Regions from separate parts of the Paenibacillus sp. J31R98 genome, predicted to be linked through region 1. Evidence: riboswitches for the same ligand, from Rfam matches in the RefSeq annotation. Region 1 holds a riboswitch; each other region holds the start of a gene.

Region 1 (7,868 bases):
AAAATATTTCTGCACTACTTCCAGTCCGAGCGCATGCAGCTGCATATCACCAAGCTGCGAATCGCTTTGCAAATACGCAGAGATATCGTGGAACAGGAGTTATCCGCCGCTTCCGACTGGGAATGGGTTCAACCAGAGGGCGGGTTGAATCTATGGATCAAGCTCCCCCCGTCGCTGCCTGTGCAGGAACTGCTCACGGAGAGCTTGCGGCAGTCCGTATCTTTTGTCCCCGGTGTTATCTGTGATCCACTTGCGGAAATGAACAATTTCATCCGCATCAGCTACTGCTTCATTAACGAATCGCAGCTTAGAGAAGGGATTCAGCGGCTCGTTCGAATACGGGTTTAAATTTGACCACGCGTGCAGACAACAAAGCCCCAATCCACACTCGGATTGGGGCTTTGTTCAACTGTTATAGTACCTTCGACAAGAACGACTTCGTACGCTCCTGCTGCGGACGCTCGAAGATTTGATTCGGCGGTCCTTCTTCCACGATATAGCCTGACTCCATGAAGATGACGCGGTCGCCAACTTCGCGGGCGAAGCCCATTTCGTGGGTGACGACAACCATCGTCATACCTTCCTTCGCCAACTGCTTCATAACCGCGAGCACCTCGCCGACCATCTCAGGGTCAAGCGCCGATGTCGGTTCATCGAACAACATGATCTTCGGCTCCATCGCAAGCGCGCGGGCAATCGCAACGCGCTGCTGCTGTCCGCCGGAGAGTGACGGCGGATACATGTTAGCTTTGTCGGACAGGCCGACCTTCTTCAGAAGCTCCAACGCTTTCTCGCGCGCCTTCGCTACCGGCAGCTTACGAATTTGAATCGGCGCCAGCGTAATGTTATCGAGCACCGTCAAGTGAGGGAACAGATTAAACTGCTGGAACACCATGCCGACGTCGGCGCGAATGCTCGCGATGCTCGTCTTCTTATCCATCAGCGACTGACCTTCGATAATAATCTCGCCGCCAGTCGGGGTTTCGAGCAAATTAATGCAGCGCAGGAAAGTCGATTTGCCCGATCCGGATGGGCCGATGACGACGACAACCTCTTGGCTGCTAACGGTAGCATTGATATTTTTCAATACGACATTGCTGCCAAACGCTTTCGACAAGCCTTTAATTTCAATCATCGTACTCATTGGCGATTAGCCTTCCTTTCTATCCAATTAAGCAGTTTGCTCAAGGAATAAGTAAGGATGAAATAAATGAACGCTGCCGTCAAGTACGGCTCCCAAATTCGAATATACTGGCCTTTCATAACGCCGGCCCAGTACATAATTTCAGGTGCTGTAATCAAAGCAGTCAAGGACGAGTCCTTCACAAGCACGATAAATTCGTTGCCGAATGCCGGAATCATACGTCTAATGGCTTGCGGCAGGATGATAAAACGCATCGTTTGGAAGTGTGTCATCCCAAGGGAGTGAGCCGCTTCGCTCTGACCTTTGTCAATCGACTGAATGCCGGCGCGATAAATCTCTGCCGTGTAAGCTGCCGCATTCAAGGTCAGCGCGGTAATCGCCGCAGCGATCGAGTTCGTCTTCCCGATCAGGAGCGGCATCAAACCAAAGTGCACAATGAAGATCTGAACAAGCAGCGGAGTTCCGCGGAAGAAGTTAATATACGACTGCATCGGCCAGCGTAAATACCAGCGGCGCGACATTTTGCCAAAGCCGACGAACAGACCCAAGATTGAGCCTAGCACGACGCCTGAAAGGGAAATCAGGATCGTGTATAACGTCCCTTTCCAGAACAGGGGCAAATAACCCCAAATAATATCAAACTTAAAATCCATCCCTGCCCGTCCTTTCAATCCAAATGGAATGGTAATGATCAACCAAAAAGGCATGCGTTTTACGCATGCCTCCGCAAATCGATTACTTCAAGTTATCTGTGTTTGGCTCTTCGCCGAACCATTTCTTATAAATTTCTGCATATTTGCCGTTTTCAATAATGGCTTTAATTGCAGGATCAACTTTCGCTGCCAGGTCGCTGCCTTTAGGGAAGAGAAGACCGTAGTATTCCGGAGCGAAGTTCGTGTTGTCTTCGATGCTGATATACTTCTTGTCCGGGTTTGTTTGAATGTAGTATCTAACAATTGCAATGTCCGCAACGACCGCGTCCGCGCCGCCTTGGTCAAGCTCCAACAGCGCTACAGCATTGCTGTCGAACTTCTTCAAGTTCGTGTCGCCATTACCCATGATCTTCGTCATGAGAATATCAGCTGTCGTACCTGTTTGAACGGCAACTTTCTTGCCCTTCAAGTCCGTTGCGCTCTTGATGTCGCTGCCATCTTTAACCAGAATCACGTTGCGCGATTCGAAGTACGGCATCGAATAGTCATACGTTTGTTTACGATCGTCTGTGATTGATACGCTGGATACGCCGCCTTGGTATTCTGTACCTTGCTTAACGCTCTCAAGCATTGCATCCCAGCCTGTGTTCGTTACTTCATACTTCAGACCAGCTTGTTTCATAACCGCGTCCAGGAACTCGATGTCGAAACCTTTCAACTCGTCCTTATCCATGAATTCCATCGGTGCATAGCTTGCATCTGTCGCAAACTTGTATGTTTTTGTATCGCCTGCGTTGCTGCTTGCGTTGCCGCCTGCTTCGTTACCTGTGTTTGCATTATTCTTTGCACCGCAGCCTGTTACGATTACTACAGCCATTAATGTAATGATTGCTGACACCAACCACTTCTTCATATAGAAGCCCCCTATGCTGATTGCTAAACTAATGAAGATTTTATCAAGAAATAGGCACTGTTTCAATTTAAATTTTTAAACAAGTGAAGTATTCTCACATTTTACCACTCCGCTAGCCACGTCCGTGCAGCGCACTTGGTGAAATGATTGCCATTCCACGATGGTTCTATTCTTCACCAAGCGCGATATTCGGATTAAAATCCGCCACGACGAGTACATCCATATGACGTCCTTCACGCAGCACGGTCTCCACAACAGGTCGGTGCATCATCTTGTTCAAGACGCTTCTTCGCGATTGGCCAAGCACGATCTGGGTGCTCTTCAGCTCGTTCGCTTTTGCCAGCAGCGCGCTCGGTACGGCGTTCTTGGAAGCCGCTTGCTCCACCTCGAACGTACCGCCGAGTCTTGCTGTCAGCTCCTGCAGCGCCTCGATCCGCTTATCAACTGCAGGACCACGCTCGCCGCTCGTCTGCACGAAGTGGACATGCCACGCCGCTTTCAGGCGATGCGCAATCCGGAAGCCGCGGCGGATCAGTCGTTCTGCTGTTTCCCCTATGGTCACGGCAATGAAGATCGACTCCTGGCGGCGCCAAGGTCCCCGAAGCGAGCCGTTTCGTTCCCACGATTCCAAACGTTCATCGACGTCATCGGCAATTTCACGCAGCGCAAGCTCGCGCAGTGCAATGAGATTACCTGTCTTGAACAAGCCTGTCATCGCTTGCTCGACGTCATCCTTCTTATAAATAAGGCCATCCCGCATCCGCTGCTGCAGCGTAATCGGCGTGACGTCGATTAGCTCGACCTCGTCCGCTAGGCGCAAGATGCTGTCCGGCACAGTCTCCGCAATCGTCGTTCCGGTAATTTGCTCGACCGCATCCTTCAAGCTTTCGAGATGCTGCACGTTCAGCGTTGCGATTACAGAAATACCTGCATCAAGAATCTGCTGCATATCTTCATAGCGCTTCGCATTGCGACTGCCAACCGCATTCGTATGCGGAAGCTCATCGATCAGAACAACTTCAGGATTGCGTGCAATAATCGCGTCGACATCCATCTCGGTAATGCCCTTCTCCGCGTCAATCACTTTACGCGGTACGATCTCGAGCTTGCCTGCCTGCTGCAGCGTCTCCGCGCGGTCATGCGCCTCCATAAGGCCGATGACAACATCGATGCCTCTGCGCAGCAGGTCATTGCCCTCGCGCAGCATCATATACGACTTGCCCGCGCCAGGAGCCGCGCCGATGTATACCTTGAACGTTCCACGGCGAATGCGCTCGATCTTCTTCTCGACCTCTTGCGCGCTAAGTCTGCGGTATGGCTCCGAATGCGAAGACTGCTGCGGCGCCGAACGCTTCGCCGGCAATACGCGCTCGCCTTCATGCTCAGCGCGATCCGCCATAAAGAACAGGTCAATGTTCCGCACCTGCTTCAATACGGAACCAGCGATGGAGCCTTGCCAGAATTCCTGAGCTCTCGTCTGCTTCGAATGCCCCATAACGATGCGTGTCGCATTAATGAGCATCGCATATTTAATGAGCGCAGGCGGAACTTGCCTGCGGCTGCCGACCGAAATTTCGCGGAAGCCCGCGTCCACTTTCTCCGTCAGCTTCAAGATAGACCGTTTGAACGCTTCGCGTTCCTTCGTGGGTTCTTGGCTGGAATCGGAGAAAACGACGACCTGCAGGTCACCGCCAAGCCGCTTCGCAATTTGCTGACCGCGGCGGATGTAGATCGAGCCGTTCCAGTGATACTGCGCAGCGACCAGAATCCGCTCTGCCGCACCGGATGGACCGATAAAGCCCTGCTCCTCGCGGTATTTCTCAAGCGATTCGTTGACGCCTTCCGCCATCAGCCGCAGCGATAGCTCGCGAAGCTTACCGAGATTGCCTCGCTTCAGCAAGCCTGGGCCTTTAATATTGCACAGGCCTTCATTCAGGCGGTTCAAAATCGTCTCCGGCGACACGTCAATGAGGCGTACCTCGTCGGCAAGCTCAAGCGCATCGGCCGAGACGGTGCATTCCGCCTCTATGCCAGTCAGCTTCTGAGCAAGTTCCGTGACCCCGTCGAGTTCGTACACATTGACAGTCGTTATGATGCTAATGCCATGGCTGAGCAGGAACGTAATATCTTCAAGACGTGTCTTGAACTTCGCATCCGGCCGATTCTCATGCGCTAGCCCGTCAACGAGCAGCACTTCCGGATTGCGTTCGAGAATTGCGTCAAGATTAAGATCCTTCTTCTCTTCATCGCCTTTATACCAATGAATGCTTGGGATCCGCTCCAAATCCGCGAGCTGCTCGACCGTTTCCGGACGACGCATCGTCGACACCGCACAGACGGCAACCTCAATCCCTTGCTGCTTCAGCGATTGGCCTTCGCGCAGCATGTGATAGGTTTTGCCAGAACCGCTAACAGCACCAATGTACACTTTCAGACGTCCACGATGGATTTTGGAGATGGATAATAGCAATTCTTCAGGGGTTTTACGGCGGTAACCAGCCATAACAAACTTCGCCTTCCTTCCTACACCTATAAACTTTCCTAAACTTCGCAAGCTTATTGCTTTATTTGCACAAAAAAGAAGCCTGTACGGGGGGATATGCCTCTTTAAAAAAGAGGAACGCCTCTCGCGGCTTCTAGGCACAAATATATCTTAAAAGTGTCTATATGCACGATCATTCGTCGCCTCTCTCGATTACGCTTACGAGGTTAGCTGCCGGATTCGGGCGTGAGAGTCGCCCTACCTGAAGAGCTACAAAGCCGCAAGCGGCCTGGCTTTCTTCAAGATTCACCCCAATGACTGCGACTGGCAAAATTGCTTCACCATGCGCTTGTCATTACTAGTGGTTCCCCCGATTTCTTAAGACAAGAAATTCAGCGTTTCTTTTAACTTGCTTCATGTTACGCCCCCAGCCTCTCTTTGTAAAGGAATACGGAAGAGAATGCACTCTCGTTTCCTGCCAAGTTAGGTGGTTATAGCGCTTACAACAAAGCGCTGCTCCAGTATCCTCTGCCTAACTCACTATATCGCCGTTTCTTGCAAATAGCTGATATTTGACAGGGGAATGGAGGGCGTTACTTCAAAATGCGCCGACAATCAGCTCAATCGACTTCAGCACAAGTCCGATCAGGAAGCCGCAAACCGCGCCATTGACGCGAATCCATTGCAAATCCTGGCCGACTTTATCTTCGATTAGCTCAACGAGCTGGTCGTTGTCGAGCCGGTCGAGGTTCTCTTGCACGAATGACCCGATTCTCGCGTGATTGCGTTCTATCAGGTGCACGATCTGGCCTTTCAGCCAGCCCTCTGCATCGGCCACAAGCTCGCGATTCGCTTCAAAACGGTCCGCAAGCTGCGACAGCAGCGGCCATGTCCGGTCTGCGAACGATTCATCATGTACGAAAGCAATGCCTTTCTCACGAAGCGATTCGAAGAGACGCGCCAGTTCGCCTTCCAAGTCAAAAGCATTCAGCAGCTCATCGCGAAGCTGATCCAGCTGACCGGTCTCGGACAAGCGAGTGATCAGCATTTCGAGGCCACTGTGCAGATGCTGCATGATGGCGTTACGGCGCTGCGTATCCGGCACCTTCAACTCATGGATCTTGTTCAAGATGAACGACTGCAGCATCGTACCGAGCCGGTCTTCATCTAAGTAACCAATAAAGGCGTTAACGGCAAACTGCATGAGGCCGCCGAGATTGAGTCCTTTCACAAGCTGCATCGCAGAATTGCCCAGCTCACGGCGCATGCCTTCTGTTCCGGCCCACGCTTCGGCGCGCTCGAGCAGCAGATCGAGCAGCCGCTCGTCGGTGCCATTCTCGGCGGCACGGTGCAGGAAGCTGCGCAGCAATGCTTCAAGGTCGATGCGCGCAGCGGCAGAGCGAATCTCGCCCGACAGCAGCGGTACGACCTTGTCGGCCGGGATGCTGCGCAGCGCGCTCTCGAGCAGCTGCGGCAGCCGCTCACTGTACACCGCCGATTGCAGCGCATTACGAAGTGGTGGGAGCAGTTGCTCGGCGAGATCGAGCTGGTTCAGCTTCTCGATCATGCTCTCCTTGGCGAGCAGCCGGTCTTCCAGGACGCGGACGATGCCGTCCGACATCTTCTTCCGGTTGCGCGGCAGCAGCGCCGTGTGCGGAATCGGGATGCCAAGCGGATGGCGGAATAGCGCCGTTACGGCGAACCAGTCCGCCAGGCCGCCGATGACGCCCGCTTCAAAGCCGACATGAAGCAGCCCGAGCGCGCCGTCCTTGAACGGAATCGTTGCTGCGAAGCCAGCCGCCATGATGCCGAGCGATATATTTGCAAGTTGTTTATTTTTTCTCGATTCGTTGGCCATAATCGTTCAGGCTCCTTCTATGATTGCTACTTACACCATACCACTACATGTGAATCAGTTCAAAATCCATGCCTATTCATGAGAAAAGAAAGGCAGGTTTATGCGGAAAGAGAGACAGGCCTTGCGAGCCTGTCCCTTCCTAGCACATCAGTATGATTAATGGCTCTTCCATCGCTCGAGCTTCGGAATGCCTCTGGTGAAGAAACCTGTCAGAAACTTCGGAAAGCCCATGCTGACCATCTTCCCTTTGACGAATTCCTGCATTTGCTCAGCCTTCATATCAGGTATTGTGAACCGGCCGCCCGCGTAGCAATGGATGCAAAACTTGAGGCTCTTCGCTCCGTCCGCTTCTGTCCCGTTCTTATCGCCCTTCGCGATCGGCATCCCGCAGCTCTGGCAGTTCTTGTAGCTTACGCTCACAGTTGGCGCACGCTCCTTCTGGATAATGATGGGTTAATTATATGCAATATTGCGGAGCATGTACATGGGAGCGGCGCTGACAGCAAGGCGGCGAGCGCGAGAGAACCTATGTGTGCTCTCAGCGGCTGAAGCACCGCTTCCGCACTCTGAAAGAGGCTATTACCTCTCTCAACACCCGATTTCCGCTTTTCCAGTTCCCGAGAGCGGCTTTTCCCTCTCTCAACACACGATATCCGCTTTTTCAGCTGCCGAGAGCGGGTTTTTCCTCTCTCATCACCAGCTTACTCGCCTATACGACCGCTTCCGCACTCTGAAAGAGGCTTTTCCCTCTCTCAACACCAGATATCCGCTTTTCCAGCTCCCGAGAGCGGGTTTTTCCTCTCTCATCACCAGCTTAA
Region 2 (7,868 bases), on a different contig from region 1:
GCAGCAGAGGATACGCGGCAGACGCGTAAGCTGCTCGCGCATTTTGAAATTTCAACGCGCCTGGTCAGCTATCACGAGCATAACAAGGATGCCAGCGGCCCGGAGCTGATCCGGTTGCTGGAAACTGGTCAGTCAATTGCGCTGGTCAGTGATGCCGGACTGCCTGCAATCTCTGACCCTGGAGCCGACCTCGCTGCCGCGGCTGCGGAGCGGGGAATAGCGGTCGTGCCGATTCCCGGCGCCAACGCGGCGCTATCGGCGCTTATCGTATCCGGGCTGTCGACGGATAACTTCTTCTTCGCCGGTTTCCCTCCGCGCGACCGCAAGCCGCTGACGAACTGGCTGAAGCAGCTGCAGAAGCAGGAAGGGACGATTCTATGCTATGAATCGCCTCATCGGATTACGAAGACGCTTCCGGTGATGCTCGAGCAGTGGGGCGATCGCCGAATAGCGATGGTGCGCGAGCTGACGAAGCGTCATGAAGAAGTCGCCCGCGGAACGATCTCGGAATGCATCAGCTGGCTGGAGGAGCATCCACCGCTCGGCGAGTATTGTCTCGTTATTGCGGGCGTAAGCAAGGAAGAAGCGGCAGAGCTGAGACAAAGCGAGCAGAACTGGTGGGAAGCGCTAAGCCTGGAGGAGCATGTGAGCCGCTATGAGGAGCAAGGCGAAGATCGCAAGGAAGCCATCAAGCGAACGGCGCAAGATCGCGGGATGCAGAAGCGGGACGTATATAATGAAGTTATGAAGAAGTAAAGAAGTGGAGACAAAAAAAAGACCCCCCTAGCCATATAGGCCGTGGGGGGCATCAAGGAGTATAAAAAGGTTAGAATTAACATAATGGATAAACATATTATAACCTATAATTCTCAGTTTGTCTCTTATTTTGTAACAGGAGTTGGCATTTCGGTCAAACAAGCGTTGCAAACGATTTTACCTTTGAAGTAAGCTACGTTCTCTGCATTGCCACAGAAGATGCAAGCAGGCTCATATTTCTTCAACATAATGCGTTCGCCATCTACATAAATTTCGAGTGCGTCCTTCTCGCCAATTCCAAGCGTACGGCGCAGCTCGATAGGAATAACAACACGTCCGAGCTCATCTACTTTACGTACAATGCCTGTCGATTTCATCATGATCTATCATTTCCTCTCGTACTAGATTACATCGTCACGATTCGACAAAATCCATCAATTTATGCTTTAATAATACCAACGTTTCCCATAATAGTCAACGACGATTTGACGGTAATTATGACCAGTGACGTCAGGTTTGCTTTATTAAACAGCAAATCATCTACTAGTATCGTACAATATTTGTAATCAGATTGGAAATGAAATTGCGACAACATTCGACAATCGATCGACTTTTGTGTCGAAACGATGAACGATAGAAGGAGTGAGATGGAAATGGCAGCTCGTAAGCGCAAGGAACGATTGGCGGAGGAGAAAGTGTTTAAGGATCCGGTTCATAAGTACATTTACGTACAGGATCACTTGATCTGGGACTTGATTAATACGAGGGAATTTCAGCGGCTTCGGCGTATTCGCCAGCTTGGCACCTCCTATTTGACCTTCCATGGTGCAGAGCACAGCCGATTCTCCCACTCACTCGGCGTCTATGAGATTACCCGCAAAATCATTTCCCAGTTCGAGCGAGGCGGATACACGGATTGGCCTGCCGGGGAGAAGCTGATTGCGCTGTGCGCGGCGCTGCTTCATGACATCGGACACGGCCCTTTCTCCCATTCCATTGAAGATGTTTTTGACACGCATCATGAAGAGTGGACATGCAGCCTATTATTAGAAGAAACAGAAATTAACGCTGTGCTGAAAGCCTATGATTCATCCTATCCAGAGCGGATTGCAGCTGTCATCTGCAAGACTTATTATGAGCCGATTGTCGTTAGTCTGGTCTCCAGTCAAATGGATGCAGACCGGATGGATTATCTGCTGCGGGATGCGTATTTTACAGGTGTAAACTACGGCACTTTCGACCTGGAGCGAATACTGCGAGTACTTCGGCCTTACCAGGGAAGAATTGTAGTGAAAGAGAGCGGCATGCACGCGGTAGAGGACTACCTCATGTCGCGTTACCAAATGTACTGGCAGGTATATTTTCATCCCGTGACACGAAGCTCGGAGATTATTCTCCGGCAAATCTTCCGCAGGGCGAAGGAACTGTATGCATCCGGGTACATATTCAATTGGATGGTTGGCCCGTTGGAACAGCTATTAGCGGGAACGATTGATATTGAAGGTTATCTGGCACTTGATGAGGCGCTCGTTCAGACCGCGTTCAGCCTATGGGTGAATGAGCAGGATGAGGTGCTTGCTGACCTATGCCGCCGATTCTTAAACCGGAAGCTGTATAAATACGTAACGATGGACCATGCAGATGAGATGCTTTGGCAAGAGATACGCGAGCACTTCAAGGCAATTGGGCTCCACCCCGACTACCATCTGGAAATTGACTTTCCGTATGACATGCCCTACGATGTTTATCGACCTGATGCACCGGCTTCTGCAGGCAAGGAAGAAAAACCGCCTATTCTGCTGCTGGGTCGTGACGAACAGCTGTCGGAGATTTCGGAGCGATCCGATATCATCAGATCCATCACAGGTATTCGCCAAGGCAAGTACCATCTATATTACCCGGAAGAACCGCTTCGCGAATCAGTGTCGAAGCTCCCGGCAAATTTGCGCGAATTATTCGCTTTAATGTAGAAAGGAGTTACTTTCGCACCTATGTTAATCGACACGCATACCCATTTGGACTCGCCGAAATTCGACGAGGACCGTGCAGAAGTTATCGAAAGAGCGCAGGAAGCAGGCGTACATAAGCTTATCAATATCGGCTTTAACCGGGAAACGATACCGACCACAATGGCGCTCGCGGAGCAATATTCGTTCATCTATGCGGCTGTGGGCTGGCATCCCGTAGACAGCATTGATATGCGGCCAGGAGATCTGGAATGGATTGCATCCTTATGCGATCATCCAAAGGTTGTTGCGATCGGGGAGATCGGGCTCGATTACCACTGGGACACTTCACCTAAAGATGTGCAGCAGCGCGTATTCAGAGAGCAAATACAGCTTGCGAAACAGAAGAGGAAGCCGATTGTAATCCATAACCGGGACGCACATGAGGATGTCGTCAGGCTGCTTCGTGAAGAGGGAGCGAAGGAAGTTGGCGGCGTTATGCACTGCTTCTCCGGAAGCTGGGAAACGGCGAAACAGTGCCTTGATATGAACTTCTATATCTCGTTCGGGGGACCGCTTACATTCCAAAATGCTCGTGTGCCCAAAGAGGTGCTTGCGCATGTCCCGCTCGACCGGCTTTTGATTGAAACAGACGCCCCATATTTGACTCCTCACCCCCATAGAGGCAAACGAAATGAGTCGGCCTTCGTCCGTCTTGTAGCAAATACGATGGCGGAGTTAACGGGCAAGTCCGTGGAAGAAATATCAAAAATCACGACCGAAAATGCACTGAAATGTTTTGGAATGTAGTGAAAATGGAAGTGAAAGCAAGTATTTGGGACCATTCCTTTGAAAAAACTAACTTTATCCCCTGAAATCAAGTTAAATTCACTGGATTATCCTTAAAATTCGTTAAAATCGTCATTAATCAGTTCTTTACAATGTGCAGCGCTAGACTGTATGATTCATTTCAGAGCAACAAAACTTGTATTCCTTTTCCAATAAACGCTTAATCTCCGAAGTTTTGGAGAGCGGGGGAACCAATTGTTGAAACTGTTTGTATCAAACGAAATCAATTTCGATTGGCAATCGACGAAATTGGTTTGCGTTCACACGAAATCAATTTTCGATGGTTCATCGAATTGATTTGCGTGACGTGACAAACAGAAGTAAACATGGAGATTCTTCTTGGGGTGAATTTTGCGACTGACGTGCATTATGAGTACCATTGAACGCTACTCAACGTCACGAGCGAATAGGGCGACTCTCACGCCCGAATCCGACAGCTAACCTCGCCAGCGTAATAAGAGAGATCAACCTCGTGCATGCAATCCATGCTTACCCTTTGTCGAATTGGGAAGCCACGAAACAGATCCTCTGTCGTCGGGCTTCTTTTTTGTTTGAATGAAGCATAATGTGACGACACAGGGCGTATCATGGAACGGGCACGGAGGTGAAGATAGATTGGAAATGCGTGCGATATCGCACGCTAAATCTCAATAGTCGCGTCTAAGTATCATGCGTAACAAGGCGGCGGGGCTATGTAAGGAGGACCGAAGAAATGGGAGCACTCCAGATGAAGGACACCACCCATGGTAAACGATCATCCAGCATGTCTTTCGCATTGCGATGGAAGCATGAGAACGTGCGTTTAATTATTCTAAGCGCTCTGATCTCAATCGCTATGACTTTCATGTTTTTGGTGTTGTTGCACGGAACGGCTGACAAGCACGTGTCCGTAGTAGTGAATGGACGAGAAACGATTGTTTCAACAAAACAATGGTCCCTTCAACGCCTACTGGATGAACAAGCCATTACTGTCGGCGCTTTTGACAAAGTGTCGATGCCGCTAGATGGCGGAATTAAAGATGGCGACCGCATTGTAATCGATCAAGCGGTGTCTTTAGTTGTAAAGGCAGACGGCAAAGCAAAGACGATGTATACGACAGAAAAAACGGTAGCGGCAGCGATTAATCAGGCTGACATATCGGTACGTGGTCAAGATAAAGTCGTACCCCCTTTAACGTCTTCGCTTGAGCCTAACATGATTATTACGGTTACTCGGATCGATAAGAAGTACTCTGAGAGTGCGTATCCGGTTCCGTTCACGATCGTGAAGAAGGAAGATCCGAAGCTCGCATTGGGGAAAGAAAAACTTGTCCAGACGGGCAAAAAAGGCACGATTGTGAAGAGGTTCGAGAAGGTATTCCAGAACGGTATCCTCGTATCGCAAACGCTCGTGGAAAAAATGACGAAGGCCTCTGCTGTTGACCAAGTCGTTGCAGTAGGTACGAAGAAGCCTGAGCCGAAGGTGATGGTGCTGTCTGCCAAATCGCCAGCGGTAACGACACTTACGAAGCGGGGCGTAACGTTCAGCTCGAAGAAAGTGCTGCGCAATGTCACGCTGACGGCGTATTCAGCCGGCGTTGAATCGACAGGCAAAGGCAAGAATCACCCGCAATACGGTATTACCGCATCAGGAGCACGTGTGCAGGAAGGCCGGACAATTGCCGTTGATCCGAAGGTTATTCCGATCGGCTGGTGGGTCTATATCGAGGGCATTGGCTTCCGTCGTGCGGAAGATACGGGCAGCGCGGTTAAAGGAAACAAGATCGATGTTTACTTTGATAGCGAATCGTATGCCGATAAATTCGGTTTGAAGCGTGGGTTTACGGTCTACATACTAGGACCTAAGAAGCCAGAATCGCTGTAGGAAGAGATAAAGCTTGCACATGCATGGGTATTTCTTCTTCATTCATATCGTATTTTGCACGTAAATATGCCATCATAAGAAGAGGCGATTGCCTCTTCTTTTTGTATGTTCGTCTGAAGGGAAGGAATGAACGTCCCATGATTAAAGAAATCATTGTCGTAGAGGGAAAAGACGATACGGTCGCGATTAAACGTGCCGTTGAGGCAGAGACGATAGAGACGGGCGGCTCCGCGATTGGCGAAGCGGTGTTGAAGCGCGTGAAGCTCGCGATGGAGCGTCGCGGCGTCATTATCTTTACGGATCCCGACCATGCAGGCGAGCGGATCCGCAAGATCGTTGCGCAGCAAGTGCCAGGCTGCAAGCACGCGTTCCTCCCGCAGGAGGAGGCGCTTTACAAGGGCGATATCGGCGTTGAGAATGCTTCGCCTGAAGCGATTCGCCGCGCTCTGGCGAATCTGCGCACGGAAGCGGCGGAAGGAAGCGGCACGCTCGCTGAAGTAACGATGGACGATCTGATGCGTGCAGGGCTGCTTGTACATCCGCAGGCGGCGGAACGGCGACTTGCGATGGGCAACTCGCTAGGCATCGGATATGCGAACGGGAAGCAGTTCTTCAAACGCTGCCAGACGTTCCGAATTACGCGCCAGGAGTTCGACCAAGCACTTGCAGCAATGGAGCAGTCTAATGAAGGAGACCAGCCATGACAGAAGGAACAAGAACGAACGTTGATGTCGGATCGCCGAAGCGGACGAAAGACATCATTAATAAGTACGGGTTTACATTTAAGAAGAGCCTCGGTCAGAACTTCCTGATCGATCAAAATATTTTGCGCAAAATTGTCGGTGCAGCTGAGCTGGATGAGACGAAAGGCGCACTTGAGATCGGCCCAGGCATTGGTGCGCTCACGCAGCAGCTTGCCCAGGAAGCGGGACGCGTGACGGCAATCGAGATCGATAATCGGCTGATCCCGATCCTGCAGGATGTCTTCGCGGACACGCCTAACGTGCAAGTCGAGCATGGCGATGTACTGAAGATGAACCTGCCCGAGCTGATGGAGAAGCAATTCGCAGGGTTGTCCGGTGTCAGCGTAGTGGCGAATTTGCCATACTATGTTACGACTCCGATTCTAATGAAGCTGCTGGAAGAGAAGCTGCCTCTTGAGAATATCGTCGTTATGATTCAGAAGGAAGTGGCTCAGCGGATGGCGGCGAAGCCAGGGGGCAAGGAGTACGGCAGTCTCAGCGTTGCGGTTCAATACTACTGCGTGCCTGAGCTCGTCTGCATCGTGCCGCATACGGTGTTTATTCCGCAGCCGAACGTCGATTCGGCTGTTATTAAGCTGTCCCTTCGCAAGGAGCCGGCTGTCGATGTGGAGGATGAGGATCATTTCTTCCGCACGGTGCAGGCAAGCTTCGCACAGCGCCGCAAGACACTGACGAACAACCTGACCGCTTTCGTCGGCAAGGCAAACCGCGAGCAGCTGGGACCGCTGCTGGAAAGCTGCAATATTGACCCTACGCGCCGTGGCGAGACACTGTCGCTTGCGGAGTTTGCGGCGCTCAGCAAAGCGCTGTTGGCGGCTGGATTCTAAGCCTAAAAATCATAAATCGGAAGCGCACCATCCGGGGCGTCTCCCCATAGGATAGACGAAGAGGTGATTTGCCCATGAAGCAAGGGGACCTGGTCGTCCGCAAATCCTATGGCGGGGACGTCCTTTTTCGTGTTGCGACGATGTTAGAAGAAACGGTCATCTTAAAGGGAACCGACTATCGGCTGCTTGCAGACGCGCCTATCGTCGATTTATCGGTAGTGAACGATCCGGAATCGACAGGTGCCGCCAGGCAGGCCCGCATTAAAGCAAGCGAGTCTACCATGCGGATGCAGGAGCAGCGTGAGCAGCAGGCGCTGGAGCGTGAGCTTGCGCGAGCGCAGAGCGATAACCAGCCTTATTTTGAGGTGCCAGGAAAAGTCCTTCATCTGGATGGGGACAGCAATTATATGAAGAAGAGCATGCAGCTGTATACGCAGATGCGCGTGCCTGCTTACGGTGTTTATGTGCATGAGTCGCAGATGGCTGATGTCGTATATCGCCTGCTTCCGCAAATCAAGCCGGACATCATCGTAATTACAGGCCATGACGGCGTGCTCAAAACAAGCAATCGCGATGAGCTGCACAATCTCGCCAGCTATAAGAACTCGCAGAACTTTGTCGACTCCGTGCGCATTGCGCGCCAGTATGAGAAGAGCAGAGACAATCTCATCGTTATTGCAGGCGCTTGCCAGTCCCACTATGAGGCGCTGCTGCAGTCGGGCTCGAACTTTGCAAGCTCCCCTGGCCGCGTGCTCATTCATGCGCTCGATCCGGTCTATGTCGCGATAAAAGCAAGCTACACGTCCATCAAGGAGACCATTAACCTGTCGGATGTCATTCATGGCACGATTAGCGGCATTGA
Region 3 (7,868 bases), on a different contig from region 1:
GACTGTCGTACTGGCGCCACACATCATTCGTTCCGATCATAATTGACAACCAGTCCGGCTTCAGATCGATGACGTCCGACTGCCAACGTTCCTTCAGATCCAGCACCGTGTTGCCGCTTGTTCCCATGTTCACGACACGGATGCCAAGCTCTGGGTAAGTCGTAGACAGCAAAGCATCAACGACGCTCACATATCCTTTGCCAATCGCACCAAACAGCCCTTCTCCGACAGGTCTGGCACGCTCGCAATCCGTAATCGAATCCCCAATCATCACTAGCTTTTCTTTGCTCGTAAGACGCATCGTTCGTTTAAGCCCCCTCTACTCTTCCAAGAAGAATTTTATCACTTTATCATTCAAGCCCGGCAGCCATTCATGCCCAAAATCCGGATAAATTTCAAGCCGCTTCGTAGCGGTGATCTTGTTATAGGCAGCGAACTGCGATGATGGCGGACAGATCGTATCCATCAAGCCGACACCCATAAGCACATCGCCTTTAATCCGGTTCGCCAGATATTGAATATCGATGTAACCGAGTCTTTCGAAAATCTCATCTTCGCGTTTATGCTGCGGATCGAAGTGACGGAAGAATGTCCGTAGCTCCGCATACGCATCCTTGTCGAGGTCCATATCCCATACGCGGCGGTAGTCGCTCAAGAATGGGAACACAGGCGCAAGCTTCGCAACACGCGGTTCAAGCGCTGCGCACGCGATTGTAAGTGCGCCGCCCTGCGAGCCGCCCATCGCATAGACGCGCTTCGGATCGACCTCAGGCATCTCTAAGGCAATCCCCGCTAGCTGTGCGGTATCGAGGAAAATATGACGGAATAAGAGCTGGTCCGCGCTGTCGTCCAAGCCGCGAATAATGTGACCGTTATGCGTATTGCCCTTCACGCTGCCGCTATCCTCGGAGCCGCCGCCTTGTCCGCGGCAATCCATTGCGAATACGGAGAAACCTAACGACACATAGATAAGACGATCCTGCCAATCCCCAACGTTGCCCGTATAGCCGTGGAACTGGACAACGGCCGGATGCGGTCCGTTCGAATGACGCGGACGGGCGTATTTAACATGGATGCGAGCGCCCTTCACCCCTGTAAAATAAAGATCGAAGCATTCTGCTGTCGGAGTCTGGAAGTCACTTGGAACAAGCTCGATGGCAGCGTCCACCTGGCGCATTTCGCCCAAAGCCCGCTCCCAATAGTCGTCGAAGTCGGACGGGCGCGGATTGATGCCTGAATACGTTTTCAATTCATGTAACGGCATATCAATTGTTGGCATATGTACGGTCTCCTTTTCACCATTATTCCCTTTCATGTTACGTGGTGGACTTGCTGCTGTAAAGTGCGAAGTTGCGTCCCATGCATGATCAAGGACGGAGAGGGCACAATGAATTCGAATGTTTGAGACGGTAAACAAAGCAGACAGATCATTCTGGTTGACGGGGGGATTAGGTCCATGGGAACGACGCGCAGAGCCCGCAAAGCATTGGTGCTGCTTCTGACCTGGATCCTATGCGCATGCAGCGGCATAGATACCATACAAGGCGACAGAGTTGCTGCTTCTGGGAGGAGCCCTTCAGCACAGTCTGATCAGATTGAAACTGCCAAGGCCGGTTTAGGGAACAGAATGCAGCCGCCTGCAGAAGCCGAGCCATCCTTCACGAGTGGGCAACAGCAGCAGGTCAAGAAGAAAAAGAACCGTGGAGAAGCGATGTCGTGGGTGACGCTGCAGCGTATGTTCCCCGGCTCCTTCGTGATCTGGGGTCCGCGCGGTTCACGCCGAGTCGCGCTGACGTTCGATGACGTGCCGGACCCGCGCTTTACCCCGCAGGTGCTCGAGACGCTAGCCCGCTACAAGGTGCGGGCAACCTTCTTCGTCGTCGGCCAGCGGGCAGCCAAGCATCCGGCGCTCGTTCAGCGAATCAGCAAAGAAGGGCATATCATCGGCAATCATTCGTATGATCACGCTGTATTTTCCCGCATCTCGCGCTACGCGTTCGAGCAGCAAATTGCACGGACGGACCGGATCATTCGCCCATTGATCGGCTACAGCCCTAAGTTTATCAGGCCGCCCTACGGTGAAATAACACCTTATCAGGTCGATTGGCTGCGCAGCCGAGGGTACATCGTAGTGAACTGGGATACCGATTCCGTGGATTGGAAGAGTCTCGACAGCAACCGCATTCTCATTAACATTAAGCGGACGCTGCAGCCCGGCTCCATCATCCTGCAGCATGCAGGAGGCGGGGAAGGCCAGGACCTGTCCGGCACCATTGCAGCGCTCCCACGGCTTATCAACCTGCTGCGCAGTAAAGGTTATCAGATCGTCACGCTGCCGGAGCTCTTGAACCGGCCTGCCGGACGCAACTGGCGCAGCCGCTAACAGAGATATAAGCATCAAAAAGGCAGCCTTCGGCAAGGCTGCCTTCTTCTAATCTAGAACATATACTTTTACAGATTGGTAACCGAATTTGCTTGCAGCTTGCTGCGATTGCGGTACAAAGATATCAATACGGTTGCCATTAATGGCGCTTCCCATATCGGTAGCGACTCCCATCATGCCGCCGACTGGCAACCCATCATGGTCGTAACCGGTAATGTACAATTTGCTGCCAAGCGGAATAACGTCTGGATCTACTGCAATCGTACCGAGCTTCAGCTTATTGCCGAAGTAGTCTACCGCTCCCCAGCCGTTCTCCGACGGATCAGCCGTATACGCGCTCGCTTTGGCTTTTACGACATCTGTGATGTCATAAGCTCTGCCGCCAACTGTAATTTCATCTTGTTTCGTTTGTTTCACCTGTTGCGTTTGTTTCTTCGATGCCGCCTTTTTGGACGACTTCTTTGCGGCTTTTTTCGCCGTTTCCGACTTAGCTGCTTTCTTCGACGCCTCTGCTTTCGCAGCAGGCTTCGACGACTTCTCAGCCTTCGTAGACGCTGTCACAGCTTTCTCTTGCTTCTGTGCTTGTTCAGCCTGCTTCGACTCTTGAGCGATCGGCTGCGGTGCATCCTGCTTCAAGTTTGCGACTGTAACGGTTGTTGGAATAACGATTGTTAGTCCCTTGTACACATTCGCTGGGTCGATCATCGGATTCGCCTTCAGCAGCTGCTCAAGCGATACGCCGAATTTCTGCGACAACGACCAGAACGTATCATTGTCTGTCGCCGTGTAGTTCGATTCTGCTTGCGCTGCGCCAGCATGCGCGAAGATCGCGATGCCAAGTGCTGCGAGCAGGGCGCTTCTTTTCCAGAATGAGTGCTTCTGCTTCACTATGAACGTCCTCCTTTAATTTACGGACATATATCCTCAATGAGTTCTCGGATATATTCCGTCATTACGATGCTGACAGGTCAAGCTGCTAAAGCTAAGCCAGCTACTCATCTTCATCGCATGCGGCCTACGAGGTTAGTTGTCGGATTCGGACGAAAGGAGTTCCGCCCTACGCTTGTTAACCAAGCGATTCACCCCAGCGCTGCTGTGAACGCATTAACCAGTTCACTGAACTGGCGAGCAAAAGCGTCTATTTCTGACGCTATCTATGCTCTAAAAATATCCCCCGCACATAATGTTTCGGCTCGCGTTAAAGGATAACACAGACACTTACGACAATCCTACCGGAAAATACAACCAACACCGAAAAACAGCCGAATCTTACAGATTGCGCGGCAGTCGAATCGCTACCGTCGTCCCTTTACCAGGCACGCTCTTGATTTCCATTTTCCCTTGATGGCCTTCGATGATGCGATAACAAATCATCAGACCAAGCCCCGTTCCGCTGTCCTTCGTCGTGAAGAACGGACCGCCGAGCTTCGGAAGCTGCTCCTCTGGAATGCCTGTCCCTTCATCAATAATCGAGACGGCAATATGCTGCGCATCGACATTGGTAAGCGTAATGGTTATGATGCCGCCACTTGGCATCGCCTCGATGGCGTTCTTGAGCACGTTGACGAACACCTGCTTCAGCTGATTCTCATCACAGAGCAGTTCCGTCACATCCGAATCGAGCTGCGGAATAATCTGCACATCTTTCAAGATCGCCTGCGTTTCGAGCAGCGTCAGCACATTGCCAATAATCCGGTTGAGATCATGCTTGCGGAATTGGCTGGCCTGCGGCTTCGCCAGCGCCATAAACTCCTGCACGATCGAGTTAATCCGATCCAGCTCCACGAGCATAATGTCAAAGTACTCATGATACTTATCGATCTTCGTCTTCAGAAACTTAGAGAAGCCGATCAAGGAGGTCAGCGGATTGCGTATTTCATGAGCAATGCCCGCCGCCATCTGTCCGGCAACAGAGAGCTTCTCGGAATGAATGAGCGCCTCCTCTTCTTTCTTCCGTTCACGGATATCGCGAAAGACGCTCTGAACGACTGTACCTTTGCCAGGATAATTATGTATGCGGGTGCTGGATACCTCGACATCAATAACCTCGCCAAACACATCAATAATGCGGCACTCCTCGAACTCATTCGGCTCATCCGTTTGCATAACCGCGTGGATACGCTCCATCGATCGTGCCTGGTTATCGGGGTGCATGAATTTCCATACCTTTATATCACCTGTGATCTCTGATAATTCAGTCATGCCGAGCAAACGCAGTCCCGCTTGGTTGGCGAACAGAACTTCGATTCCGTCATGTACAAAGATCGGCTCAGGCAAATATTTAATTAATCGCTGATAGCTTAGCGCTACTGAATAAGGCGGAGCAATATCCGGTTCAATTCTTCCAAGCCTTATCTTCCTCTTCGTTCGTTCAGCCAACGTCTGGTTGTAGTATATTGCCGTCGCCTTCCGTCGCATAGTGGACCCCCGAGTAGTCAAATTCGTTAGAATAGATTTCGCTTTTATTTACCCAATACCTGCGCGGCATGAAGAAATTAAATTTCTCTCATGCAACAATGACGCTACCGGAATAACAAAAAAGCGGCCCCCTGGCCGCTTCCCGTTGCTTGCTCATTTATGAAGTAAACTCTTGTACCCATTCACCGTTGTAGTACGCAACGCCGATTTTCTTGTAATTAGCGCCAAGAATATTCGCTTTATGGCCTGCACTGTTCATCCACGCCGTCATCACTTCCGAAGGCGTACGCTGGCCTTTCGCGATATTCTCGCCTGCATAAGAGTAAGTGACGCCGTAAGCACGCATCATGTCGAACGGGGAGCCGTAAGTCGGCGAGTTATGGTCAAAATAGTTGTTCGTGTACATATCTTTCGCTTTGTCCAGCGCGACCTTAGTCAGAAGCGTATCGGACTTCAGCGCAGCAAGGCCAACCTTAGCGCGTTCCTGATTCACAATCGTCACAACTTGAGCTGCAAAAGTAGACTTGTCCGTCGTGTTTGTTGTAGTCGAACCGGAGCCGGAACCTGTGTTGCCTCCGCTTGTTGTCGTCGTCACAGGCACCTTCACTGTCATGCCTGCCCAGATGATGTTCGGATTCTTGATAGTCGGGTTAGCCGCGATCAACGCGTTCAAGCTTACACCGTATTTCTTCGCGATTTTATACATCGTGTCCGTGTTTGTTACTTTATAAGAGACGGAAGTGTTCACGGAGGCTGCTTCTGCCTTCTGCAGGGCTGCTCCTCCTCCAAGCGCGATCAAGCTGGCTGCGAGTACACTAGCTACACCTATACGAAATGGTTGCATCTTCATGAAAAATCCTCCTCGTTTACAAATGTTGTATGCCGGGGCGCCCCGACGCCACTCATACTAACACGGGAGTTATTCGCTTTTCATGAACTAAATATTGGAAAATAGGTGTCAAACCCGCTAGAAATCATCATTATTAACAAAGTCTAATTTATCGGCCTTCTTGAGATTGCACTCCGAGCAAGCGCATACGCAATTGGCCGGCGATGACAATCCGCCCTTTGATTTCGGCATGACATGGTCAATCGTGTCACCGAATTTACCGCAATACCGGCAAATATAATCGTCGCGCTGCAGAATAAGCAGCCTGAAATCCGTCTTCGTATATAATTTATGAATCATGCCTGAATTAATAATGCCAGCTGCGCCTTCTTCTACCATACGCACAGCCATCTCCGTTGGAATTACGGTCGACCAGCGCTTCCCTGTTTCCCGATAGCCGCGCAGCCTTATATGCCCTCTTCCACGGTCGTTCAATACCGAGGTCTTGAATGTGAAGGAGCCTTGGATCTGCTTAATGACTCGGTCCGGCGGCCGAACCGGCGTCTTTGCAACTTCTATTATCTGCTCGGTTTCCTGCTGTTTACGCAGCCGAGCCGACTTGTTGTAACGTCCGCGGCGGCGCTTTCGCTTACGCTTGCGTGTTCGCGCCGGCGGCAATTCCGATGCCGTTGCCGCTACGGATGCTGTTACCGTTGCAGCGCCTTCGGCAGCTCGCGGTTCAGCCACGGCAGCTTGTCCCACAGCAGCCACATCTACGGCTGCTTGCGCGGTCCCGCCCTGAGCCATCCCGGCAGCGATGGCTGAATCCGAATGCAGCGGCGCTACTGCCACTATCGTGTCACGCTTGCGCCTGCGCATACAGGAGCGGCATGTCCCGCGCCGGCCGCTCTTGCCTGCCCGCTTCGTGAACGCGGACTGCGGCTTCTCTTGCCCGCATACTGTACATTGCTTCGTTTCCATCGCTCTATTCTCGCTTTCGCTTTAGCCTGATATTAAGCCGTGCAGCTTGCGGAACTGCTCTGGCGTAATGCCTTCCGTCTTGCCGAATGCCGCAATAAAATGGCTGGAATCGCGATAACCCGACAGCTGCGCGATTTCCTTGATGGAGCGTGAGCTGTCGCCAAGGCTCATCATCTCTTTGGACTTAATAATGCGCAGCCGAATCAAGTAGGCATAGGCAGTAATGCCGAAGGCTTGCCTGAACAGTGAATTCAAGTAACGCGGGCTGATCGCCAGCTTCTCCGCCATATCCGTAAGGCTAATATCGGGATCGCCATAATTCTCATCGAGCCACCCAAGCAGCGGGTCTAGCTTCTCCAAATGCTGGAATACCGATGACCGGCCGCCTTTCTGCCCGTAAATCTTGATCATCGTCAGGAACCGATACAGCTGCGCCGATGCATTAAGACCTGTTCGGTCCTCGTCATGTTGGGCCTGATTGATCATCGCAATCAGCTGAGAGGTGATTGGCGCATCTTCATCCCAATGCAGCCACTCCGTATGCCGGATCCCAAGCGATGCAAGCATCGATGCAGCGAGCACGCCGCCGAACGTCACATAGAGCGTCGACCACTTCCGTCCACCCTTGGAGACGTAGAAATGCGGCACCCCAGGGAAGAGCAGCGAACCATGCCCCGGAGGCAGCGAGTAGCGTATGCCGTTCAGCTCGAATTCACCTTCGCCTTCAATCGTTTGCAGCCAGTGGAAGTACGGATATCCTTTCGTCCGGTCTACCGCTTCCTGCTCTGGATTGAAGCCAATACTATCCATATAGAGCGGCAGCTCGAACTCGCCGCTCTTAAACATGAACCGATTCTGCTGCTGTCCGTTTATGTTGAATTGCTTCCGCTCCGTTTGCTGTTCCATATTATGATATCCTGCCTAAACTTTTTTATATATCTCTCACTCGAATCTTACCATAAAATAAAGCTGTTATCATCTTATTTACCTAAAGGGGATTAACGCATGGATACGACGAAATTGCCCAAAATGTTATATGGCGGCGACTATAACCCAGAGCAGTGGGACGAGAGCATTTGGCTAGAGGATATGCGGCTCATTCCGCTCGCGGGCATGAATATTGCAACTGTCAATGTTTTCTCCTGGGCGATGCTTCAGCCGAATGAAGATACCTATCATTTCGAGACGCTTGATCGCATTATGGACATGCTGCACAAGAATGGCATTTACGCATGTCTGGCTACAAGCACTGGCGCA
Region 4 (7,868 bases), on a different contig from region 1:
TTACGCGAAGCTGTGCGCTTCTCACTAGTCAATGGAAGTCCTCCTTTTTACAGAACAAGCGTTCTTGTATTATGACTATATCACAATCACAGTATCCATAATAGGGAAAAATCCCCTAAACAAAAGACCGCCCCATCCTTCTCACTTAAGAGACGGTGAAGCGGCCCTATCATCATGACTGCTATACTTCGAGAGCTTCCTTCAGCTTATCCGGCGAGCGGTCCCACCACTCCGGATTGTTTGTGACAAGCAGGTTCTTCAGTGCCCGCTTCTCATCCACGCCAAGCTCATCGAGTACGTAACGGCGTTTGATCGCATAGTCGAGGTTGTTCACATGCTGCGCAAGGATCTTCCAGCCTCTGCGCGCCTCGGTATCGATCAACATTGGACATGCTGTCGCCCCTGCGTAGCTTGCGCCATCCTCCGTGCGCTCAACCGCTACCCAAACGATCCAGCACAAGCGGCCATTCGGCACATCTTCCTTGTTCGTGCTGAACTTGATGCCGCGTTCCACTTTGCTCTTGGCATGCATCGCACCCACATCGATGTACGCCTCGCCGTTATCAATGATGACACAGGACACCGCGCTCAGGTCGATTGTCCCCGCTCCAAATCCTTTATGTTCCTTGTTGCTCACCACGTTCAAAGAAAGGGACTTCTTCTCTTTCTTCTCCGGCGGCTGCTGCGTATTATCTTGTTCGCTCACGGTCCTTCTCAACTCCCTTTCCAGCTTACAAACACCCTCGAATTCCACGTCCGGCGCGGCTTCACACGCCTGTCCGTACATTAATTCCATTTTAGCTAATAATCTCGGAAAAGCAAACATATACATGCTGTAGATGCTTGTCAACGGGAGGGAATGTTTCAATGAATCTGGGTCGCGCCAAACGATTTCTACTCTTTGCCCTCGCCGCCGTGCTGATCGGGATAACGGCACAGCAAGGGTTCGGGGATGCTTGGGTCTCACACTATATATATGCCTCCGCTCCTGCTCCCGCCAAGAAAGAACCGCCGCCCAAGCCGGCAGCTCCGCCAGCTGCACCAGAACCCGATATCGTGATGCAGCCGAAGCCGGTTGCGCTCAGCAAACGGGTCACGGAGTATCACATTAATGTGAACCTCCAGGAAGATACGCATATGCTCACCGGCGAGCAGACTTTAACTTGGACAAACCCTGGCAAGCTGCCGGTGTCCGAGCTGTACTTCCACCTGTATCCAAACGCCTTCCGCTCCAAAGACACAACGTTCATGCGGGAGTCCGGCGGCCAGCTACGTAACGATAAAGCGACTGTGGACAGCATCGGCTACATGAACCTGCTTTCTCTCGAGACAACAGAAGGGTACAGCCTGCTGCCGCGCCTCCACTACGTGCAGCCCGATGACGGCAATACGAATGACTTAACGCTGGCCAAGCTCCGCTTGCCCGCCGTAGTCGCCCCCGGCAAAAGCGTAACGCTACGAATGAAGTTCGAGGTGAAGCTGCCTGAAGTGTTCGCGCGCATGGGTTATGCGGGCAACTTCGTAATGGCGGGGCAGTGGTTCCCGAAGCTCGCCGTATACGAAACAGCCGGCACACGCGGACGAGCTGCCGAAGGCTGGAATATTCATCAGTATCACGGCAACTCGGAGTTCTATAGTGATTTTGGCATCTACAGTGTCAAAATCAACGTTCCGAGCAGCTACAAAGTAGCCGCCACCGGCTTCCAGACCAAAGCATCCGTTGTCGCAGACGGACGCAAGACGTATCAATTCTACGCCGATGATGTGCACGACTTCGGCTGGTCGGCTTCGCCGGACTTCGTCTATGCCGAGGAGCCGTTCTCGACGGAAGGCGTCCCTGGCGTAAGGATCAAGCTCTACCTTGATCCGCAGCATGCGAAGTTCAAGGACCGCTACATGCATGCAGCCAAGTCCGCGCTCTCCAAGTACGCGCAGTGGTACGGTGCTTACCCGTACTCCACGCTCTCTGTCGTCGTACCGCCGAAGGGTGGCAACGGTGCGGGCGGCATGGAATATCCGACGCTGATTACGGCTTTTGCCGCGGATAACGACAATCCAGGCTATGATCTGGAGCGGACCGTCGTCCATGAGATCGGACATCAATACTGGTACGGCATGGTCGCCTCCAATGAATTCGAGGAAGCTTGGCTCGACGAAGGCTTCACGTCCTATGCAGAGGACAAAGTGATGGAGAGCGAATACGGCGTAGAGCCGAACCTTCCGGTGGAATCGAGCTACATGACCGATCCTGCGCCGCTGAAGCAACTTTCGTGGTCGTACCACAGCAACAATCACTATGCCGAAAATGTGTACATGCGCGCCAAACTCGTCCTCTACGGCATCGAGAAACAGGTCGGCGCCCAGACGATGCGCAAGATCATGCGCACCTACTTCCAGAAGTATAAATTCAAGCACCCATCAACTGCTGACTTCCAGAAGGTCGTCGAAACGGTCACGAAGAAAAAGTGGAACGATTACTTCAGCCACTTCGTCTACGGCAGCGATATGTCGGATTACTCGGTTGCTTCCATTCATGTGCGTCCCGTCAAGCAGGAGGGCAAGACGCAGTACGAATCGGTTGTGCTCATCAAGAAGACAGGCGGCAGCTTCGGCCCTGTGACGGTGGTGTTCCATTTTGCCGACGGTACGATCATGCCGAAAGTATGGGATGGTCAACAGGATCATATCCAGTACAAACTCGTTCATTCCTCCAAGCTCGTCTGGGCGGCGGTGGACCCTCAGCACGACAATGTGCTCGACAATAAACATATCAACAACTTTATGAAGGCTGATCTGACCGAGCAGACCCGCACCCGATGGAGCGTCGGCATCACCAAGCTGCTCGAGACGATATTCGCCTCACTCGCTTGGTAACGCCTTACTATGAAGGAGGTGAGCAGGAGTGAAAGCACATATTAAGCAAGGCTGGCGCCTGGCAATCAAGCACTTCTATATTATTATTATGCTATTTCTGTACGAGCTGATCTGGGGCTTCTTCCTCTACCGGACCATTGAAGGGATCGTCGTGCCTGTCTTGAAAAGGTTTCCCGATACGTACAGCAACGGCAGTCACGCGGTCCAGCTGTTCATGACCGAGGCCCAGTTCCAGCTGCTCAAGACGGATCTCATCCAGCCCTACGCTTGGCTGTTCTGCGGATTGCTGGCCGGGCGGATGCTCATCACGCCATTCCTCAACGCCGGCCTGTTCCATTCGCTGCATCATATGACAGATGAGGCCGGAACGAAGTTTCTAAGCGGCATCCGTAAAGCGTGGAAGCCCATCGCCCTGCTCTATCTCATCGAAACCGCGCTCACCCTGCTCCCTGCCATCTGGCTGCTACCGCGCGCACTGACGAAGCTGCTCGCAAGCAATTCGCTGCTCGAATTCGCTCAGCATGCAGGACCGTGGGCGGCCGCCTGGCTGGCATGGGCGGTGCTCATCCACCTGCTCTTCCTCACCATGCAGTTCGGAGCCGCCAGCGGCACTGGCACGCTCCGCTCTCTCTGGGGCGGCATCGTGAACTTCCTTCCTTTTGCCGGTATCTCGCTGCTCATGTGGGGCATCGGCGCCCTGCTGAGCATGACGATCGCCTCCGTATCGCTCATGTGGGCAGGCCTGTTCGCACTCATCCTGCATCAAGGCTATCAGATGTTGCGCACGATTATGAAGGTGTGGACGGTAGCCGCCCAGTATGATGTGTGGCAATCGAAGCAGGCTTAGATATTCATAAAGGCTGAGCAGGGACGAAACCTGCTCAGCCTTTTTTGCGTTCGCTTCGCTTCGAGTGCCTCTGCCAGTAGTGTCTCGGAGGTCAGTTAGTTAGCAAAGCCGGGAGCGCTCCAACCGACACCCCTCTCGCCCGCTCTCATATTTTTCTACAAGACAGTTCTCGCCATATTCTTCTCTAATTCGTTGAAGGAGGAATAAATGCCTATTAACCGCTCAATCCCAGGCCCCGCAACGAGTTAGAGCCCAAAAATGTTGCATTCTAATAATTTTAATTTGTGAACAACCTGTGAACTTGGAAGGAGAACCGAGAAAATGATCGAATACTTTTTCCTCGAAAAGAAAATTTTGCCGAATTCCCTTTCACGGGAAACGGGGGAACCATTCTGGGTGAATTGATCCCGACATTCGCACATCATGTACGGACGCGAATGCCAGAGGTGATCATAGGGAGCCTTCAACCGAACCCCACAGCTAACCTCGTAGGCACCGGAAGGAGTTTCCTGTTTTGAAAAAGATTTCCGCACTACTGATCGGTCTTGCGATGCTCTTACTAGTCCAAGCTGGAAGCGTTTTTGCAGATTCCAAAATGGATGGCGTCATCCAAGACGTGATTGGCACCCCGTATTCCTACACGGGAACAACGACGAAAGGGTTCGACTGCTCCGGATTTACCATGTACGTGTACGGTAAACTGGGCGTCAGCATTCCTCATGCATCCCGTTCGCAAGCACAGCTCGGCAAGAAAATCGCGAAAAGCGATTTGATTGAGGGCGATCTCGTATTTTTCAATACGACTGGCAAAGGAATCTCGCATGTCGGCATCTACGTTGGAGATGGCAAGTTTGCACACGCTTCTTCGAGCAAAGGTGTTACGATTAGCGCGCTTAGCGATTCCTACTATTCAAAACGCTATGTAACTGCACGCCGCGTTATGAGCCCGCAAACGTATGAAAAATACGCTGACGAGCCTTCTGATGAACCAGGCGATGGAGACTCCGATTAATTAGTACTTGCTTGCAAAAAACGAGTTCACCTCAGTTGAGGCGAGCTCGTTTTTTGTTTGTGCTCTACGTGTCTGTCGCTTGCATAGCTAACGGTCCGTAGAAGCCTTATTGATCCGAATATAGCGCTCAAAAAATTGTAACGGACCCAAGAAGCGCTATTCGAAGGTTTTGCAACCGAATCAGGCTAATTTCAGCGGAATAACGTTTCTGGGTTCCGTTAGATTCGAACATTGGCTTACCCGTGCCAAATAACGCGTCTGAGTTCCGTTAGCGTCCGCTCGATTCCAAATTAGCTGCGCTTGTAGCGAACCCACCAAAACGTGCGGCCGACCTGAACGTCGAGCGCAGTGGCGAGCGGTGCGAATAGATCATATAGTTCCACAGGCGAAGCGCAGCCCTCACTTCGGCGATCAGCCATCACAACCGTTGCACCAGCAGCGAGCCTCGCATGCCAATGCTGCAGGAAATGCGCCCGCTGCTGCGGCGATAATTCGCCTATGCAGAAACATGCAAGCCCGGCGTCGAATGTCTCCGAGAAAGCGACTAGCTCCTCTTGCCGGATTGCCTTCGATACCGGCGTCGTAAGCCTTGGCGATCGCGGTCCCGCAACCCTCAGCACCCGCCTGCCTGCAAGCGTATCCGTCATTGCATACTCCAGCTTTCTCCACTCTGCTCTGCGCATCTCTAAGCTGTCCCGCCATCTCGACATATAGCCGATACCTCCCGAGCTTATTTGGCTGCTGCTATTTTTCTAAATTCTATGTCGAATGTCCCTTAAACTGACCGGATATTTTTTTAGGCGAAACGGCTTTGAAGCTGACTAAAGAGGAATTAATTTACAAAAGATGAATAGTAGGATGATAGAATGGGAGAAACAGGTTAGTGGTAAACGACGAGTACGTCCTTATAAGCAAGTGAATAAAAAGGCAAAGGAGCTTCGCGATGCTACCTCCCTTCGCTTCGGCAGGGTTTCACCATACATTAGCAGGCTGGTTCGCACATAGCTTCGGCGAGCCTACCCCCGTGCAGCACGATGCTTGGGCTTCCATTATGCAAGATCAGCATACCCTAATTGCTGCGCCGACAGGCTCCGGCAAGACGCTTGCGGCACTGCTTCCGTGCATCAATCGGATCGCTCTTACAAAAGCCGATGCAGCTGCGCGTGGAGCCAGCCTCGCATCAGGCGTACGAGTGCTCTATATTACGCCGCTTAAAGCACTGAACAATGATATCCAGCACCATCTCGTCGGCTTTATGGATGAGATTGAGCGCTTCGCCGGCGAGCACAACCTCGAGTGGCCAGCCATCCGCTCCGCTGTGCGTACGGGCGACACGCCGTCGAGTGAGCGGGTCCGTATGGCGAAGCGCCCGCCGGACGTCCTCGTGACGACGCCGGAGTCGCTCTACTTGCTGCTGACCTCGGACAAGGGACGAGGGATGCTGGGCACGGTCGAGACGGTGATCGTCGACGAGATTCATAGCCTTGCAAGCGACAAGCGCGGCGCGCATCTGTCACTGTCGCTTGAGCGGCTGTCCGCGCTCGCGAAGCGCCCTGTGCAGCGCATCGGCGTGTCTGCGACGCAGAAGCCGCTGTCGCGAGTCGCGCGATTTCTTGGCGGCTGGGAGCTGCCGGGATTGGGCGGTGCTCGGGCGGCGGGGTCGCGTGATCGTGATGCAGTGAACGGCGATGCGGCGCCAAGCGACCTCGAAGAGCAGCCTGCGCATCCGCTTGGATATGCGCAGCGGCCTGTCGTCATCGTCGAGAGCGCGATGACGAAGCAGATGCAGGTCCGCGTGACGATGCCGGACCTGAGCCGCCCTGCGCGCACGCGCGACGGTGTATGGCAGCCCATCATCGAGAGGATGATGGCGCTGATGGACGGCGCGCGCTCCGCGCTCCTGTTCGTGAACAGCCGCCGCATGTGCGAGCGGCTCGTGCTGCGACTGAACGAGCACGCCGGCTATGAGATGGCGCGCGCCCATCACGGCAGCCTCGCGCGCGAGCGGCGGCTCGAAGTCGAGCGTATGCTGAAGGCGGGCGAGCTGCGCTGCCTCGTCGCCACCTCCTCGCTCGAGCTCGGCATTGACGTCGGGCACGTCGACCTCGTGATTCAGGTCGACTCGCCCAAAGCCGCCGCAGCCGGCATTCAGCGCATCGGGCGCGCGGGCCATGCCGTCGGAGATATCAGCCGCGGCTATATCGTGACGCGGCAGCGCAGCGAGCTGCCGGAAGCCGCGGTGCTCTGCCGCGACATCGCAAGGCGCGACATTGAAGCGATTGTCCTGCCGCATGAGCCGCTCGATGTGCTGTCGCAGCAGATGACCTCGATAGTCGCCGCCACTGATATATCGGTGGGCGAGCTTCACCGGCTCATTGCGGGCAGCGAATGCTACCGGAATTTCCCGCGCGAGCGGATGGAAGCAGCGCTGAAGGTGCTGACGGGATTTTACCCTTTTGCCCGCCCGCTCATGGATTGGGACCGCATCGCAGATCGGCTGCATAAACGCGCCAATACGGCGATGGCTGCCGTTACAGGCGCAGGCACGATACCTTCAAGCGCCAACTATCCGGTACATCACCTTGACAGCCGCGCGCTGCTCGGTGAACTCGACGAAGAATATATCTCAGAGAGCCGCGCCGGCGATGTGTTTCAGCTTGGCACGAGCTCGTGGATGATTAGTCGCATCGACAATGACCGTGTCTATGTCAAGGAAGCTCCGAACCGTTTCAGTGAAATTCCGTTCTGGAACGCAGAGGCAAACGGCAGAAGCTACGAGATAGGCATCCAGCTCGGCGAGTTTCTGGAGGAACTAGCGACGGTGCGGCTTGCGCTTCAATTGGAGGATGATGGGCAAGCTTGGGAACGCGAGCAAGCTGCAATCGCTTGGCTTGATACCGAGTACGGGCTTGATTCCTATGCCGCATCCGAGCTGATTGATCTCATTCACGCACAGCATCGAGCACTCGGAGTGCCGACGTCACGGCGAATCATTATCGAACATTATCGGGACCTCATGAACCAGACCCGAATCATTATACATAATCCGTATGGGCGGCGTCTGAACCGGACATGGCTGCTTGCTATTCAGCGGCAATTTCAGCGGCTGCTCCCTTACAGTGTCTACGGCAATGC

What was found. A riboswitch is a leader RNA that binds a small molecule or an ion and turns the genes downstream of it on or off. The one in region 1 is predicted to bind cyclic di-AMP.
Region 2: another riboswitch for cyclic di-AMP. It lies ahead of AC0YNX_RS30030 (ubiquitin-like domain-containing protein); the one in region 1 lies ahead of AC0YNX_RS15210 (histidine kinase).
Region 3: another riboswitch for cyclic di-AMP. It lies ahead of AC0YNX_RS26465 (3D domain-containing protein); the one in region 1 lies ahead of AC0YNX_RS15210 (histidine kinase).
Region 4: another riboswitch for cyclic di-AMP. It lies ahead of AC0YNX_RS27055 (C40 family peptidase); the one in region 1 lies ahead of AC0YNX_RS15210 (histidine kinase).

The regions. Positions count from the first base shown of each region.
Region 1 covers NZ_JBWDNO010000003.1:336,191-344,058, forward strand. The annotation lists gene AC0YNX_RS15190 (aminotransferase-like domain-containing protein) at 1-348, shown strand, start outside; gene AC0YNX_RS15195 (amino acid ABC transporter ATP-binding protein) at 413-1,135, opposite strand; gene AC0YNX_RS15200 (amino acid ABC transporter permease) at 1,141-1,797, opposite strand; gene AC0YNX_RS15205 (basic amino acid ABC transporter substrate-binding protein) at 1,880-2,710, opposite strand; gene AC0YNX_RS15210 (histidine kinase) at 2,877-5,213, opposite strand; cyclic di-AMP (ydaO/yuaA leader) riboswitch at 5,394-5,600, opposite strand; gene AC0YNX_RS15215 (DUF445 domain-containing protein) at 5,791-7,050, opposite strand; gene AC0YNX_RS15220 (zinc ribbon domain-containing protein) at 7,207-7,470, opposite strand.
Region 2 covers NZ_JBWDNO010000014.1:7,589-15,456, forward strand. The annotation lists gene rsmI (16S rRNA (cytidine(1402)-2'-O)-methyltransferase) at 1-756, shown strand, start outside; gene AC0YNX_RS30015 (AbrB/MazE/SpoVT family DNA-binding domain-containing protein) at 882-1,136, opposite strand; gene AC0YNX_RS30020 (HD domain-containing protein) at 1,410-2,726, shown strand; gene AC0YNX_RS30025 (TatD family hydrolase) at 2,748-3,512, shown strand; cyclic di-AMP (ydaO/yuaA leader) riboswitch at 3,699-4,019, shown strand; gene AC0YNX_RS30030 (ubiquitin-like domain-containing protein) at 4,264-5,415, shown strand; gene rnmV (ribonuclease M5) at 5,553-6,119, shown strand; gene rsmA (16S rRNA (adenine(1518)-N(6)/adenine(1519)-N(6))-dimethyltransferase RsmA) at 6,116-7,006, shown strand; gene yabG (sporulation peptidase YabG) at 7,081-7,868, shown strand, end outside.
Region 3 covers NZ_JBWDNO010000009.1:192,821-200,688, reverse strand. The annotation lists gene AC0YNX_RS26480 (SGNH/GDSL hydrolase family protein) at 1-301, opposite strand, end outside; gene AC0YNX_RS26475 (alpha/beta fold hydrolase) at 320-1,279, opposite strand; gene AC0YNX_RS26470 (polysaccharide deacetylase family protein) at 1,457-2,383, shown strand; gene AC0YNX_RS26465 (3D domain-containing protein) at 2,432-3,271, opposite strand; cyclic di-AMP (ydaO/yuaA leader) riboswitch at 3,381-3,587, opposite strand; gene AC0YNX_RS26460 (ATP-binding protein) at 3,653-4,801, opposite strand; gene AC0YNX_RS26455 (CAP domain-containing protein) at 4,959-5,651, opposite strand; gene AC0YNX_RS26450 (HNH endonuclease) at 5,769-6,611, opposite strand; gene AC0YNX_RS26445 (helix-turn-helix transcriptional regulator) at 6,633-7,517, opposite strand; gene AC0YNX_RS26440 (beta-galactosidase) at 7,617-7,868, shown strand, end outside.
Region 4 covers NZ_JBWDNO010000010.1:32,844-40,711, forward strand. The annotation lists gene AC0YNX_RS27035 (ABC transporter ATP-binding protein) at 1-32, opposite strand, end outside; gene AC0YNX_RS27040 (YwhD family protein) at 182-706, opposite strand; gene AC0YNX_RS27045 (M1 family metallopeptidase) at 868-2,874, shown strand; gene AC0YNX_RS27050 (hypothetical protein) at 2,903-3,721, shown strand; cyclic di-AMP (ydaO/yuaA leader) riboswitch at 4,067-4,231, shown strand; gene AC0YNX_RS27055 (C40 family peptidase) at 4,236-4,733, shown strand; gene AC0YNX_RS27060 (hypothetical protein) at 5,024-5,443, opposite strand; gene AC0YNX_RS27065 (DEAD/DEAH box helicase) at 5,677-7,868, shown strand, end outside.